Regions from separate parts of the Vibrio sp. R10-SG3-ISO10 genome, predicted to be linked through region 1. Evidence: riboswitches for the same ligand, from Rfam matches in the RefSeq annotation. Region 1 holds a riboswitch; each other region holds the start of a gene.
What was found. A riboswitch is a leader RNA that binds a small molecule or an ion and turns the genes downstream of it on or off. The one in region 1 is predicted to bind cyclic di-GMP.
Positions count from the first base shown of each region.

Region 2: linked by a shared signal. The riboswitch ahead of AC6R16_RS01745 (calcium-binding protein) and the one ahead of AC6R16_RS11470 (TfoX/Sxy family DNA transformation protein) in region 1 are both predicted to bind cyclic di-GMP.
Region 3: linked by a shared signal. The riboswitch ahead of gbpA (N-acetylglucosamine-binding protein GbpA) and the one ahead of AC6R16_RS11470 (TfoX/Sxy family DNA transformation protein) in region 1 are both predicted to bind cyclic di-GMP.

Region 1 covers NZ_JCBDHG010000020.1:320,385-322,651, forward strand. The annotation lists gene AC6R16_RS11460 (putative signal transducing protein) at 1-15, opposite strand, end outside; gene AC6R16_RS11465 (TVP38/TMEM64 family protein) at 15-707, opposite strand; gene AC6R16_RS11470 (TfoX/Sxy family DNA transformation protein) at 858-1,448, opposite strand; cyclic di-GMP riboswitch class I at 1,582-1,668, opposite strand; gene purR (HTH-type transcriptional repressor PurR) at 1,813-2,267, opposite strand, start outside.
Region 2 covers NZ_JCBDHG010000002.1:209,888-212,154, reverse strand. The annotation lists gene AC6R16_RS01750 (serine O-acetyltransferase) at 1-480, shown strand, start outside; cyclic di-GMP riboswitch class I at 729-816, shown strand; gene AC6R16_RS01745 (calcium-binding protein) at 959-1,960, shown strand; gene AC6R16_RS01740 (ATP-binding cassette domain-containing protein) at 2,020-2,267, shown strand, end outside.
Region 3 covers NZ_JCBDHG010000022.1:841,930-844,196, forward strand. The annotation lists gene gbpA (N-acetylglucosamine-binding protein GbpA) at 1-1,286, opposite strand, end outside; cyclic di-GMP riboswitch class I at 1,358-1,445, opposite strand; gene AC6R16_RS17360 (helix-turn-helix domain-containing protein) at 1,818-2,171, shown strand; gene AC6R16_RS17365 (DUF3313 domain-containing protein) at 2,266-2,267, shown strand, end outside.

The sequences.
Region 1 (2,267 bases):
GGAATAGATCCTCATTATGCATTTCCGTTTGATGTTGATGGGGACGCCTTAATTTTAGTCATAATCCATTTTGCAATGACAGGGAACAACCCGAGAAGTGCGAAAGAAGCCAAAACGGTAGGAGAGACGATACCCGACAAGCTGTCTATTTGAGCGAGTTGAGTGCCGGCATTTAGGTACACAGCGGTTCCTGGCAACATACCTAGTTGGCTAACCAAATAGAATCGAGTTGTCGCGATGGGAGTCAAACCCATTAACAAGTTGATTAGGAAAAATGGGAATACTGGAATCAATCGCAATGAGAACAGATAAAATGCGCCATCTTTTTCAACGCCTTGATTGATGGCATTGAGCTTGTCACCAAACTTACTCTGTACCCAATCACGTAATAAGTATCGGCTGCTTAAAAATGCGAGTGTTGCCCCAATGGTGCTGGCGAAAGAGACCAACAGTAAGCTTGTCCAGAAACCAAATAGAGCGGCGCCTAAAAGGGTAACGACCGCAGCGCCAGGAATTGAGAAAGCGGTGATAGCAACATAGGCGATAAAATAGCTAGCAGCGGCGATAGTAAAGTTATCTGCGATAAATGCGGCGAGCTCTGCTTGCTGCGCCTTCGCGTTTTCTAGCGTGAGATACTGACCAAAATTTACGCCAAGTAAAACAATTAGTGCGACGAAAACAATTCCTAGGATGATCTTTTTATTCATGTTGTGCAGCTCCATCATATTTCATGGATATCAATTATTAGTGTTACTAGACAAGACAGGGAAAGCAAGCCACAAATTTCAAGATGGCAGATAAAAACCAATAAAAAAGTCAGCACAAAGGCTGACTTCTTAAACAAATTTATTTTTAGGTTAGCTGACTTGAGTTAACAGCTCCTGACGGCGACTTTGGGGGATAACCGACCAGTGTGTCCCTTTAATGGCACCTTCTAAAGCCCAGAGAAGTTCGATGTTTACATCGGAAGAGTGTGTAGTCTGAATGGCTTTAAACGCATGTACGGCTCCCACTTGTTCCAGATTCTCTACCGAATCTATACCAGCTTTCTTGAGCATGCGCTCAGTCGCTAGCCGCAAGTTAGGCAGATCTTTCAAACGATTGGGTTTCGCTTGCGATTGGCATTGCTTCTCTTGATTTGCTGCTTTTAAGGCGACGTTCGCAATCTTTAAGGTTTTATTTGCGTCAGCTGCCCAATCATCACAAAGCGCAAAATACTTCGTCACGACGGGGAATCCGCGTTTTTTGTAAACATAGGGTTCTAGCCCTTGAGACCTGAACTGTTTAGCGAGAGCCGCGTCCGCGCGTACGTGTAGTTTATCGTTGACGACAAGTGCGAACATAGTGTCATCAGCAAAAATGCCAAAGCCACCAAACATTGAGCGAGACTTAATATGTCCTAACTGCTCAAATAAACGCATTGAGTCTTTTAGTATTGGTTTATCCATGCTGTGTTTTCTCGGTGTATAAGTATACGCCACCAATGCAGGTCCGAGAGATTAGCAAAATTATGCAGAGACATTGTCAGTAAGGTGTCATACGAGTGCAAGTAAAAGCGGTATGACAGTTTGCATATTCGCCATCGGCAACCCCGCTACCAGACAATAAATTGTTTAAGGCCGGAGGCTTTGCGTCCCATCCTTTCGAAATGGTTTGCCCTGTTCGTGGCATTAATCGAACACATTAAGAATAAATAAAATCTGCGCAGAACATCACGTTTGTATCGGATAAATGTGATGTTGGTTCAATAAATAGAGGGGAGATATACGCCTAGCCAATAGTACGACTACCAGCTAAGCGTCTGACTTAAGGTTATTTATTTAGATTACGAACGGTATTGCGCTCGACAATTTCTGGGTGCATCTCGAACACACGTTTTTCGTGCTCTTTATCTTTAATGCGCTCAAGAAGAATTTCGAAGGCATTCTTACCAACGCGACGTTTTGGTTGGTGCACTGTTGTTAGAGGTGGAGAGAAGTACTCTGCTAGTTCAATATTATCGTAGCCGATTACTGAGATGTCTTGAGGTATTTGAATGCCTTTCTGTTGTAGACGGCTCATTAAGCCAAGCGCCATCGTGTCATTAAAACAGAACACGGCTGTTGGCTTTTTATCCATCGCCACAATTTTATCCGCAGCCAGTACCGCCGTATCACATTCGAAGTTGCCTTCAAGAATCCAATCTTCGTTTACTGATAAATCAGCTTCAGCCATTGCGCGCTTAAAGCCACTAATACGCTCAACACACGCCGCTTTCTCGAAGTGAC
Region 2 (2,267 bases), on a different contig from region 1:
GAGGGCTGGAAGTATATTTTCCATTTTCGTACTTGCCAGTTTTTAAAACAACGGAAGATTCTGAAGGTATTTCTTTATCCTTTGTTCCGACTTAAATTAAGACAAGTCGGCTTTAAGTTAGGGATCTCTATCCCAGTTACTACTCAAATAGGCCCAGGCTTATACATTGGTCATTTCGGTGGGATTATTGTTAATAGTCGTGTAAAAATTGGGCGTAACGTTAATCTTTCGCAAGGAGTAACGATAGGTACAAGTAATCGAGGTAAGAGCGCTGGAACTCCTACTATTGGCGATAATGTTTATTTAGGTCCGGGCTGCAAAGTATTTGGCAAAGTCAGTATCGCCAATAACGCCGTAATTGGCGCAAATGCCACGGTAAACTTCGATGTTAAAACGTGCGCTGTTGTGGCTCCGACCGCCGGGCGAATTATTTCTTACAAAGGATCTTCGGGTATAGTAAATTATCAAGTATCAGGTTAATTGAGCTTTATATTCAAACATCTCCCATACTGACTCGTATCCCATAGTTTTGCAGTAACTGATGATATTGCTTACTTGTATATTGATAGGCTCTGTTGACTTCGTTTTGATGAGGTTAAATTTAATTCTTTTCTTTTTCGAATAAGGCTAAAACTTTTTAGAATGACCTATGTTACATATTTGGTTTTTTTGTTGATTTTATTAAAAATAAGCCCTATAGTAATTCCGCCTTTTTAGTAACAGGCAGCACGTGAAAAAGCCAAACCTGATGTGAGTCAGGGACGGAAAACTAACAGGTCTTAAGGTGCCAACCTATAAGACGGCTGGGTTACCACACATTTAAATGGTATTAAATGTGAGGGCAATAGAGATGATCCTATTTTTCAGTAGGATTCACCCCATCTATCGCAGCACTCAATTAATTTTGAGACCTCCAATGTAATTAACTTTAATTTTTAAATTGAGTTTGGAGATAAAAATGGCGAACAACTACGTTACAGATACTCACGTAATCGGCTCAGAAACTTCTGATTTCTTAATCGGCACCCGCGGCAGTGACTACATCAATGGTTCTGGCGGTGCTGATATAGTTTTCGGTGGTCGCGGTGATGACTTCCTTAATGGTGGCGATCAATCTGATTTTGTATCTGGTGGTCTAGGTAACGACCGCATCTTCGGTGGTGAAGGTAATGATCTGGTAACCGGTGGCCGCGGTGATGACTATGTACTTGGTGGTGCAGGCGATGACATCGTACGTGGCGGTCGTGGTGACGACATCCTATCAGGTGGTGAAGGTAATGATTCACTTGTAGGTGGTCGCGGTGAAGACATCCTCGTTGGTGGTGAAGGTAACGACAAACTATGGGGCGGTGCTGATGATGACCAACTTTATGGTCAAGTTGGCGACGACGTACTAAAAGGCGGCAAAGGTAACGATACTCTTGTTGGCGGCGAAGGCATGGACGCACTACTTGGCGGCGCAGGTAATGATACACTTATCGCAACTGAAGACGACGTGCTTTTCAACGGTGGCCAAGACTTCGACACACTAACAGTGCTAGACGCAGATGGCGACATGCAAGTCTCTGTTGACCTAACAACAAACAATGCAGGTATCGAAGCATTAATAGGCGAATCAGGTGTTTCTACTACTGCGAAAATCAGCCTAGATAAAATTCTTCACAACTCACAAGACGACGGCGACGTGAATACAGTTGATATTGACAACACTTTCATAGCGGTAGGTATTGATGAGCTAGTTATCTCAGCTTCTAACGGCTTTAAAAACGGAATGGGTGACGTCGCTGCTCAAGTAACAGACATCTCTGGCGCAGAAGAAGAAGCTTACCTTTCTCTGGCTGGAGTAAAAGCTTCTGTAGACTTAGTACAATACAGCTTCGAGAAAAATGGCGAAGTGGTAAACGTAATCACTGACGCAGCACTTGTACCTGATGCAAGCGTTGATTTAGATATCGCATAATTGAGATTCTGACTGAGCAAATAGAGTGCTTACTGGCACTCTATTTTTTTAATAAAATTATGCAAAATCCATCATTAAGTGTAATCAACACAAATCTAAAAAAGTCCCTCATTTTTGCTCTTGCTTGTAGCTTCTTTACTAGTATGTTGCTGCTTGCCGTTCCCCTCTACTCATTACAAGTATTTGACAGGGTGATGAACTCACGCAGTGAAGACACGCTTCTAATGCTGTGCATTATTGCGCTTTGGCTAACACTTATGTACAGCATACTAGACTGGGTAAAAAACAGAGTACTGCTACAAACATC
Region 3 (2,267 bases), on a different contig from region 1:
GGGAAGACAAAGTCGTAGTCACCAGGTGGTGGCGTTTGATCTTCTACTAGGTGGAAATCTAGCGTATTTTGGTCAATCACTTTACCTTGGTCGTCTTTGGTAACCACTACTAGCATATGATGCCCTAGCTCAGACTTAGATAGAGTCATCGTGGTGCTTTCAACTTCACCGTCTTTCAGCTCCTTCGAGTATGAAGCTAATGGTTCGCGATGGTGGTTGTAGACAGTTAACTCAGCCGTTAAGTCGCCTGTGGCGGTTAGTGTCAGGTCAAGCTCTGTCGGCGACTCGCCAATTACGTACTCTGACTGAAGCCCTACAACATCAAGGTCGTATTCTGGCTCTGGTGTTTCAAATTTATAGCCGATTTCAACGCTGTTTAGTCCTGATCCTGCTTTTAGGTAGACTGGGTTGGTTCCATAAACAGGGGTAAATTCGCCTTGGTCATTAAGCTGTCCGGCACGAATTTGGCTTTGCTCTTGGTTAATCTTACTCGCTAGAGCATAAGACCAGTTGTTTGCTTTACCTTGTTCGCTGTTTTGAATTACGAGTTCTGTGCTGTAAGACGAGTTCTCACCGCTGCTGTCAAACACACGGGTATAAACTGTATCGCCAACACTCAGATCGAGCGTAGGGTTGATCTGACCGCCTTGACTCCAATCAGGAATCACTGGGCCATCACCATCGAATTTCACGTCGATAACATTGTAGAATGAGGCTGCCGTATCGCCTACATCCCAAACTGCAAGGACCACTTGGTAACCTTCTCGCTCAGGAACGTTACAAAGGTGGCTAACACGTTTTGGCGGCTGAACCATTCCCCCATCGACAACGCAGAAAGGCGTGAGGTCAAATGAACTGCGAGCGAGGGGCTGATTAGGGTTCCAATCCGCTTTGGTGATGTAATATTTCCAGTCTTTAGTGACGTGATTGGCAGTGAAAGTCCACTCAAAGTACTGAGAGCCCGATTTGATAGGTCGTTTAACCCACCGGTCAGCGGTTTGCTCATCCAACGCCGCTGCTAGCGAGGTTTCAGCGCTGGCAATTTTACCATCGCGTGGGCCTGTTTCAGGGAAGCCGTCTGGCCCTTCTACGCTTTGCGGTTCATATTGAATAGCACCACAGTTGGTGTTCTTTTCGTTTGTGTCACTGGTTGGGAATTTACAAAGTGCTGCACGGCCTTCAGCAACACCATTTTCGTACGCTGAAACGTACCCATGGCCGAAGCTAGCACCGCTCACACTAAGTAGAGCTAACGCAATGAGTGATTTGTTTGGGAGTTTGTTCATCATTTGTCCTTATCTATGGATAACAAAAAAGATGACACTCCGGCACGCGAAACATCTAGCGAGACTCGCTAAATGGCAACCCCGCTATCATAGACATAAGATGTCGACAGACCGGTGGCTTTGCGTCCTAACCTTTCGGATAGTTTGCCTGAAGTGCAGCCTATACTTGCCTCACTATATTGTTAAATTACAAAGTACTGAGTTTTGTATAAGCAGGCGAAATGTAGCTAACGCGATCCAGAAAAGCTAAGCCTAAAATGAAAATGTGGAATGACAATCCCGAACTGGATTTCTTGTCGCAAATTAACTTGCTAATTACATATTGATTAAACTGTTAACTTATTGAAATTGATTAATTAAATGGGTTGATTGATGTGTTTTGTGAATGTGTTTGGGTGGTTTGATTTTGACTTGTGCTTCGTTTGACTGACGCCTAGCAGACAAAGCTTTGACTTTCACTTACCAAGCTCTGACAACGTTAAGTACCAAAACAACGACAATCCACCCCAAAATGTTATACAAGGAATCACGATGGAATTTACCGACAAAGATAGAGAGGCGCTCTACCAAATCTGGATGTCGAAAAAATCGAAAATGCGACTCACTCAGATGGAATTTGCCAAAAAGCTTGGGATGAATCAGCTCAGCTTTTCTCGCGTATTAAGAGGTGAGACACCGCTTACTATGTCTTTCGTGAGCCATTTTTGTCGACTTCTTCATTTAGAGCCCAAAAATGTGGTTCCAAGCCTAAAAGAAACCAATGAGCATGGACCAAAGGTGGTGTATCTGCAAAGTCGCATGAGTGTCGATGGTGAAATTCAAAATGCCTACATTGAAGGCAATCAAGTGATCGTGGAATACGCGCACACAGTGCATCCTTCATGATCCCAATATAGCCAACTTGAATAGAATAGCGTTGGACATCTAAATATCATATGGTATAGCATTCTGGTTGTCATTTTAAACTAGAGTGCTGTACAT